DNA from 2 places in the Spirillospora sp. NPDC052242 genome. Region 1 is predicted to be linked to the other one. Evidence: riboswitches for the same ligand, from Rfam matches in the RefSeq annotation. Region 1 holds a riboswitch; the other holds the start of a gene.
The links. A riboswitch is a leader RNA that binds a small molecule or an ion and turns the genes downstream of it on or off. The one in region 1 is predicted to bind ZMP and ZTP.
Positions count from the first base shown of each region.

Region 2: it holds a riboswitch for ZMP and ZTP, as region 1 does, so the genes downstream of both, AB0L25_RS05965 (bifunctional methylenetetrahydrofolate dehydrogenase/methenyltetrahydrofolate cyclohydrolase) here and glyA (serine hydroxymethyltransferase) in region 1, are expected to answer to the same signal.

Region 1 is NZ_JBFAUZ010000044.1:72,809-76,199, reverse strand. Features, by position in the region: gene AB0L25_RS30590 (Lrp/AsnC family transcriptional regulator) at 1-312, shown strand, start outside; partial or broken gene AB0L25_RS30585 (DMT family transporter) at 423-1,220, shown strand; ZMP/ZTP riboswitch at 1,316-1,402, shown strand; gene glyA (serine hydroxymethyltransferase) at 1,454-2,728, shown strand; gene AB0L25_RS30575 (class I SAM-dependent methyltransferase) at 2,695-3,391, opposite strand, start outside.
Region 2 is NZ_JBFAUZ010000005.1:119,538-122,928, forward strand. Features, by position in the region: gene AB0L25_RS05960 (FHA domain-containing protein) at 1-332, shown strand, start outside; gene AB0L25_RS05965 (bifunctional methylenetetrahydrofolate dehydrogenase/methenyltetrahydrofolate cyclohydrolase) at 389-1,237, opposite strand; ZMP/ZTP riboswitch at 1,268-1,353, opposite strand; gene AB0L25_RS05970 (GNAT family N-acetyltransferase) at 1,434-2,024, shown strand; gene AB0L25_RS05975 (hypothetical protein) at 2,021-2,200, opposite strand; gene purH (bifunctional phosphoribosylaminoimidazolecarboxamide formyltransferase/IMP cyclohydrolase) at 2,295-3,391, opposite strand, start outside.

The DNA of each region.
Region 1 (3,391 bases):
CGGGGCGTGCAGGCGCTCATCTCGATCCGGATCCGGCCGCAGTCGCGGGAGGCGATCGAGTCCGCGCGGGACGGGATGGCGGCGATGCCCGAGGCGGTCGGGGTGTTCGTCGTGACCGGGAACGAGGACCTGCTCGTGCACGTGGCGGTGCCCAGCACCGCGTACCTGCGCGACTTCGTGCTCGACCGGCTTGCGCGGCGCAAGGAGTTCGTGGACGTGCGCACCACGGTGGTCTACGACCACGTTCAGCCGGTCGAGCAGTCCGAACTTCCGGCGGCGGACGAACGCGGACGCCGAACGTCGTACGCGTGATCGCGGGTGGGATCGTCGGCTACCGAAGAACCGGCGGTCCGTGATGGCGTAGCCGAACTTCTGACTGGTGTCTGTGCATCAAGGCCGTACGTCCTTCTAGCTTCGTCCGCATGTACCGGTGGAATGACATGTCGGGGACGATGCTGGTGCTGGCCGCGGGCGTCCTCTGGGGGACGGTGGGGCCGGCGCAGGTGCTCGCGGCGGCGGGCGCGGGCCCGGTCGCGGTCGGGGGAGCGCGGATCCTGTTCGGCGGGGCGATCCTGGCCGTGCTGGTCCTGGTGCGGGATCGCGGGTCGTTCGCGATCCCGCGGGACGCGTGGCGGCCGCTGCTCGCCGCGGCGGCGGCCACCGGAACGTTCCAGGCGGCGTTCTTCAGCGCGGTGGACCGCACCGGCGCGGCCGTCGCGACGGCCGTGGTGTTCGGGCTGGTGCCGGTGTCGACCGGGGTGTGCGAGCGGATCGTGCTCGGCGTCCGGCCGGGGCGCGGATGGTGGGCCGGGACGGCGTGCGCGGTGGGCGGCGTCGCGCTGCTGATGGCGCCGCAGGGCGCGGTGCGCGTCGACCCGGCGGGCGTCGCGCTGAGCCTGGTGGCGGGGTGCTGCTTCGGCGTCTACACGGTCGCGGCCAAGCGGATGACCGGGCGCGGCACGGGCATGGCGGCGGCCGTGTCGGTGACGCTGCTGGCCGGCGGGGCGGTCCTGGCGCCCTGGACGATCGCCGCCCTGCCGGCGCTCGCGGAGCCGCGGGCGGCGGCGCTGATCGGCTGGCTGGGCGTCGCGGCGACGGCGGTGGCGTACATGTGCTTCGTGACCGGGCTGGGACGGGTCAGCGCCGCGACCGCGGGGACCTTGAGCCTCGTGGAGCCGCTGGTCGCGGTCGTCCTCGCGGTGCTCGTGCTGGGCGAGTCCATGTCCGGGCCGGTGGTCGCCGGGACGGCGCTGCTGCTCGGGGGACTCGCCGTGGTGTCGCTGCCGCCGCCGCGTCGGCGGGCGGATCGGTATGATGGCGTCCACGCGACTGGCGCAGTCAAGGTGGAGACGACCACCGGGGAGCGACCGTAGTCCGCGCACCGCGCGCCTGGGTGTTCGGGCCCCCTTCACCGGGGCGCCCCGCCGCCCCGGCCGACAGCGCGGAGAGCGACATGCACGAACCCGCCGTACCCCACCTGCGCGGCAGCGACCCCGACATCGCCCGGCTCGTCGAGGACGAGGCGCGCCGGCAGTTCGAGAAGATCCGGCTGATCGCGTCCGAGAACTACGTCTCGCCCGCGGTGCTCGAGGCGACCGGGTCCGTCCTGACGAACAAGTACTCCGAGGGCTATGCGGGCCGCCGCTACTACGAGGGCCAGCAGAACGTCGACCCGCTGGAGGAACTGGCGATCGACCGGGCGAAGTCGCTGTTCGGCGTCGAGCACGCGAACGTCCAGCCGTACTCCGGGTCGCCCGCGAACCTCGCCGTGTACATGGCGTTCCTGCGGCCGGGCGACACGGTGATGGGCCTGTCGCTGCCGATGGGCGGTCACCTGACGCACGGCTGGTCGGTGTCGGCGACCGGCGCCTGGTTCCGGCCCGTCCGGTACGAGGTGCGGGCCGACACCGGTCGGATCGACCTGGACCAGGTGCGCGACCTCGCCCTGAAGGAGCGGCCGAAGCTGATCTGGTGCGGCGGGACGGCCGTGCCCCGGACGATCGACTTCCCGGCGTTCGCGGAGATCGCCCGGGAGGCCGGCGCGGTGCTGGCGGCGGACGTCGCGCACATCGCGGGGCTGATCGCGGGCGGTGCGCACCCGTCGCCGGTCGGGCACGCCGACGTGATCACCACGACCACGCACAAGACGCTGCGGGGCCCGCGGGGCGCGATGATCATGTCGACGGCCGAGCACGCGAAGGCGCTCGACAAGGCCGTCTTCCCGGGGCTGCAGGGCGGCCCGCACAACCACACGACGGCGGCGATCGCGGTCGCGCTGCGGGAGGCCGCGCAGCCCGGCTTCGCCGGCTACGCCCGGCAGATCGTCGCGAACGCGAAGGCGCTCGCCGCCGCGCTGGTCGAGCGCGGGTACGACCTGGTGTCCGGCGGCACCGACAACCACCTGATCCTGATCGACCTGACGAACAAGGGCGTCGCGGGCAAGCCCGCCGCGAAGGCCCTCGACCGGGCGGGCATCGAGCTGAACCACAACGCCGTCCCGTTCGACCCGCGCAAGCCGTTCGACCCGTCGGGGCTGCGCCTCGGCACCGCCGCGATCACCACGCGCGGCCTCACCGAGGAGCGGATGCCGCAGGTCGCGGCGTGGCTCGACGAGGTCGTGCAGGCCGTCGCGAAGGACGACGCGGACGCGGTCGTCGACCGGGTCGCGGCCGAGATCCGCGAGCTGCTCGCCGGTTACCCGATGCCCGGCTGGGCGCCCGCGGGCTGATCGGCCCGCAGGATCGTGATCATGCGCCAGGCTTCGGGGTCGGTGAGGGCGACCGCGTCCGCGCCGTCCCCGAAGTCGCCGTACCGCGCGACGGCCGTGAGGTCGCCCGCGAGGCGGATCGCGGCGTCGAGCTCCCCGGCCGTCCAGAACCGGTAGGGGACGACGTCGCGGACGGTGCGGGCGCCGCCCGGCGCGTCGATCGTCATCGTGACGCGGTCGTCGGCGATCTGGGTGACGGGGTCGAGCCGGTCGCCGGGCTCGCCCCACCGGACGGACGCGCGCACGCCGTCGCGCTCGACCGTCCACGCGGTGCCGACGCTCGGCCCGTCGTCGCCCAGCCGGTCCCGGGGATGCGACATCTCGACGATGTACAGGCCGCCGGGCGCCAGGTGGGCGGCGACGCGGCGCAGGTGCGCGACGAACGCGTCGAGCGTCATCAGGTGCGACGTCGAGTCGAGCATGGTGACGACTAGGTCGAACCGGCGGTCCAGGGCGAACGCGGTCATGTCGGCGCGGACGACCTCGAGCTCGACGCCGTCCCGCGCGGCCGACTTCGCCGCGTACCCGCACATCGCGGCGTTCAGGTCGAGCGCGGTCGCGGCGAGGCCGCGCCGGGCGAACCCGCGGGCGTGCTCGGCGGGCCCGGCGGCGAGCTCCAGGACG
Region 2 (3,391 bases), on a different contig from region 1:
CCCTGTCGGACGAGGCGTTCGTCGCGCCCGCCACCGCCCGCGACATCGCCGGTGATCTCGTGGTGACGGAGGCGGCCGTCAAGCAGCATCTGCTGCGCCTGTACCAGAAGTTCCGTATTCCCGAGGGTCCCAACCGCCGCACCCGGCTCGCCAACGAGGTCATCGCGATGGGCCTCGTCCGGCCGCTGCCGCCGGTGCACGTCCCGCAGGGCCGTCCCCCGATGGACGGCGGCCGCCCGCCGGGCGTGCGTCCGGAGGCGCGCCGTCCGGGGCACGGCACCGCCCACGTCACCCGCCCGGCCCCCAGCGCCGCGGGGAGGCGGGCGAGCTAGCGTTCACGGCCGCCCTCCATGGGCAGCGCAGCACCGGAGGGCGGCCGTGTTCCCGATCAGACGGAGCGTTCCGCGGCCTCGACGACGTTCGCGAGGAGCATGGCGCGGGTCATGGGGCCCACGCCGCCGGGGTTGGGCGCCACCCAGCCGGCGACCTCGCGGACGTCGTCGGCGACGTCGCCGGCGAGCTTGCCGTCGACGCGGGAGACGCCGACGTCGAGGACGGCGGCGCCGGGCTTCACCATGTCGGCGGTGATCAGGCCGGGGACGCCGGCGGCGGCGACGACGATGTCGGCGGCGCGGGTGTGCGCGGCGAGGTCGCGGGTGCCGGTGTGGCAGAGGGTGACGGTCGCGTTCTCGGTGCGGCGGGTCAGCAGCAGGCCGAGGGAGCGCCCGACGGTGAGGCCGCGGCCGACGACGGTGACCTCGGCGCCCTTGAGCGGGACGTCGAAGCGGCGCAGCAGCTCGATGATGCCCTTCGGGGTGCAGGGCAGCGGGCCGTCCTGCATGAGGACGAGCCGGCCGAGGTTCGTCGGGTGCAGGCCGTCGGCGTCCTTGGCGGGGTCGATGCGTTCGAGGACGCGCTTGTCGTCGAGGCCCTTGGGCAGGGGGAGCTGGACGATGTAGCCGGTGCAGGCCGGGTCGGCGTTGAGTTCGGCGACGGCGCGCTCCACCTCGTCCTGGGTGGCGTCGGCGGGCAGGTCGCGGCGGATGCTCTCGATGCCGACCTCGGCGCAGTCGCGGTGCTTCATGTTGACGTAGGAGTGGCTGCCGGGGTCGTCCCCGACGAGGACGGTGCCGAGCCCCACCGACACGCCCTGCTCGCCGAGCGCCGCGACGCGTTCGGCGAGGTCCGCTCGGATCTCGGCCGCGGTCGCCTTGCCGTCCAGAATCTGTGCCGTCATGCGTGTGCCTCCGCGCTGATCTCGGCTGATCTCGGCCACCCAGGCGCGCGGTGTCCGGACTGTCGATCGCTCCCCGGTGGTGATCCACCTTGCCCGCGCCAGTCGCGAACACCCATGGTAACGGGCCAGTGGGGTGCGGAAATCGGCGCCGAGTGGCCCTGCCGGGCGGTGGTTCGCGGGGCATACCGTTCCCGGTATGGAGTGGTTCGACATACCCGTCTTGTCCGGACGTCACGTGCGGTTGGAGCCGTTGACGATGGAGCACGCGGACGGCCTGTTCGCCGCGGCGGCCGATCCGGAGACCTGGACGTGGCTGAACGAGCCGCGGCCGCGCGACGTCGAGGACATGCGGGCGTCCGTCCGGCGGGCCATGCGGGGCAAGGAGCAGGGGCTGCGGCTGCCGTGGGCGCAGCTCGACGTGCGGACGGGCGAGGTCGCGGGGACGACGTCGTACTACGAGGTGTCGCCGAAGGACCGGGGCCTGTGCATCGGCTACACGTGGCTCGGCGCGCGGTGGCGGCGGTCGGGGATGAACACGGAGTCGAAGCTGCTGCTGCTGGAGCGGGCGTTCGACGAGCTGAAGGCGGTGCGGGTCGGCTGGCACACGAACGTCCGGAACGAGCGGTCGCGGAACGCGATCGAGCGGCTGGGGGCGGCGTTCGAGGGCGTCCACCGGAAGCACCGGGTGATGCCGGACGGGTCGTTCCGGGACACGGCCGTGTACGGGATGACCGACGACGACTGGGCCGAGGCGGGCCCGGCGCTGCGCGCGCGCCTGCGCGATTAGGCGTTCTCGTCCTCGGAGCGGCGGGCGAGGACGCGGTCGGTGCCGTGCCAGCCGAGGCGGGCGGCGAGCATCGCGGCGAGCGCGGCGGCGACGAGCCCGATGACCTGCCGGGCGTCCAGCAGGAGGGCGTTCGCCTGGGAGACGGCGCTCAGCAGGAGCATCGTGAGGGTGTCCATGGTGCCTTCCGTGAGGGGCCGGGACGAGGTTACCCGCGGGGAAACGTAAAACGGCCCGGCGGCCGGGGGGCCGCCGGGCCGTCTTGTGCGCCCGTCAGTGGAAGAAGTGCCGGACGCCCGTGAAGTAGAGGGCGATCCCGGCCTTCTCGGCCGCCTCGATCACCTTGTCGTCGTTGACGGACCCGCCGGGCTGGACGATCGCGCGCACGCCCGCGTTCGTCAGCACCTCCAGGCCGTCCGGGAACGGGAAGAAAGCGTCGGACGCGCCGACCGCGGCGGCCGCGCGTTCCTCGCCCGCCCGCGACACCGCGAGCTTGGCGGAGTCGACCCGGTTGACCTGGCCCATCCCGACGCCGACGGTGGCGCCGTCGGCGGCCAGCAGGATCGCGTTCGACTTGACGGAGCGGACCGCGCGCCACGCGAACGCCAGGTCGCGCAGGGTGGCCTCGTCGGCGGCCTCGCCGGTCTTCAGCTCCCACCCGGACGGGTCGTCGCCGGGGGCGTCGACGGCGTCGACGCCCTGCAGGAGCAGGCCGCCGTCGATGCGGCGGTACTCGGTCGCGCCCTTCGGGGCGTCCGGGCAGACGAGGAGCCGGACGTTCTTGAACCGGTCCTTGAGCACCGTGACGGCCTCGTCGTCGAACCCGGGGGCCACGACGACCTCGGCGAAGCTCTCGGTGACCTGCCGGGCCATCTCGGCGGTCACCGGGCGGTTCGCCGCGATGACGCCGCCGTACGCCGACAGCGGGTCGCAGGCGTGCGCCTTGCGGTGCGCCTCGGCGATGTCGGCGCCGACCGCGATGCCGCACGGGTTGGCGTGCTTGATGATCGCGACGGCGGGCTCGGCGAAGTCGTACGCGGACCGGCGCGCGGCGTCGGTGTCGACGTAGTTGTTGTACGACATCTCCTTGCCGTACAGCTGCTCGGCGCCCGCGAGGCCGGTCTCGCCCGGCGCGCGGTACAGGGCGGCGCGCTGGTGCGGGTTCTCGCCGTACCGCAGGGTGTTCGACCGCTCCCACGTGGCGCCGAGGAAGTCGGGCCACTCGGTCTGCTCGGCGGTCTCGTCGGGCGCGTAGTCGCCGGCGAACCAGGACGCGACGGCCACGTCGTACGACGCGGTGTGCGCGAACGCCCGGGCGGCGAGGCGGCGCCGCTCGTCCAGGGTGAACCCGCCCGCCCGGACGGCGGCCA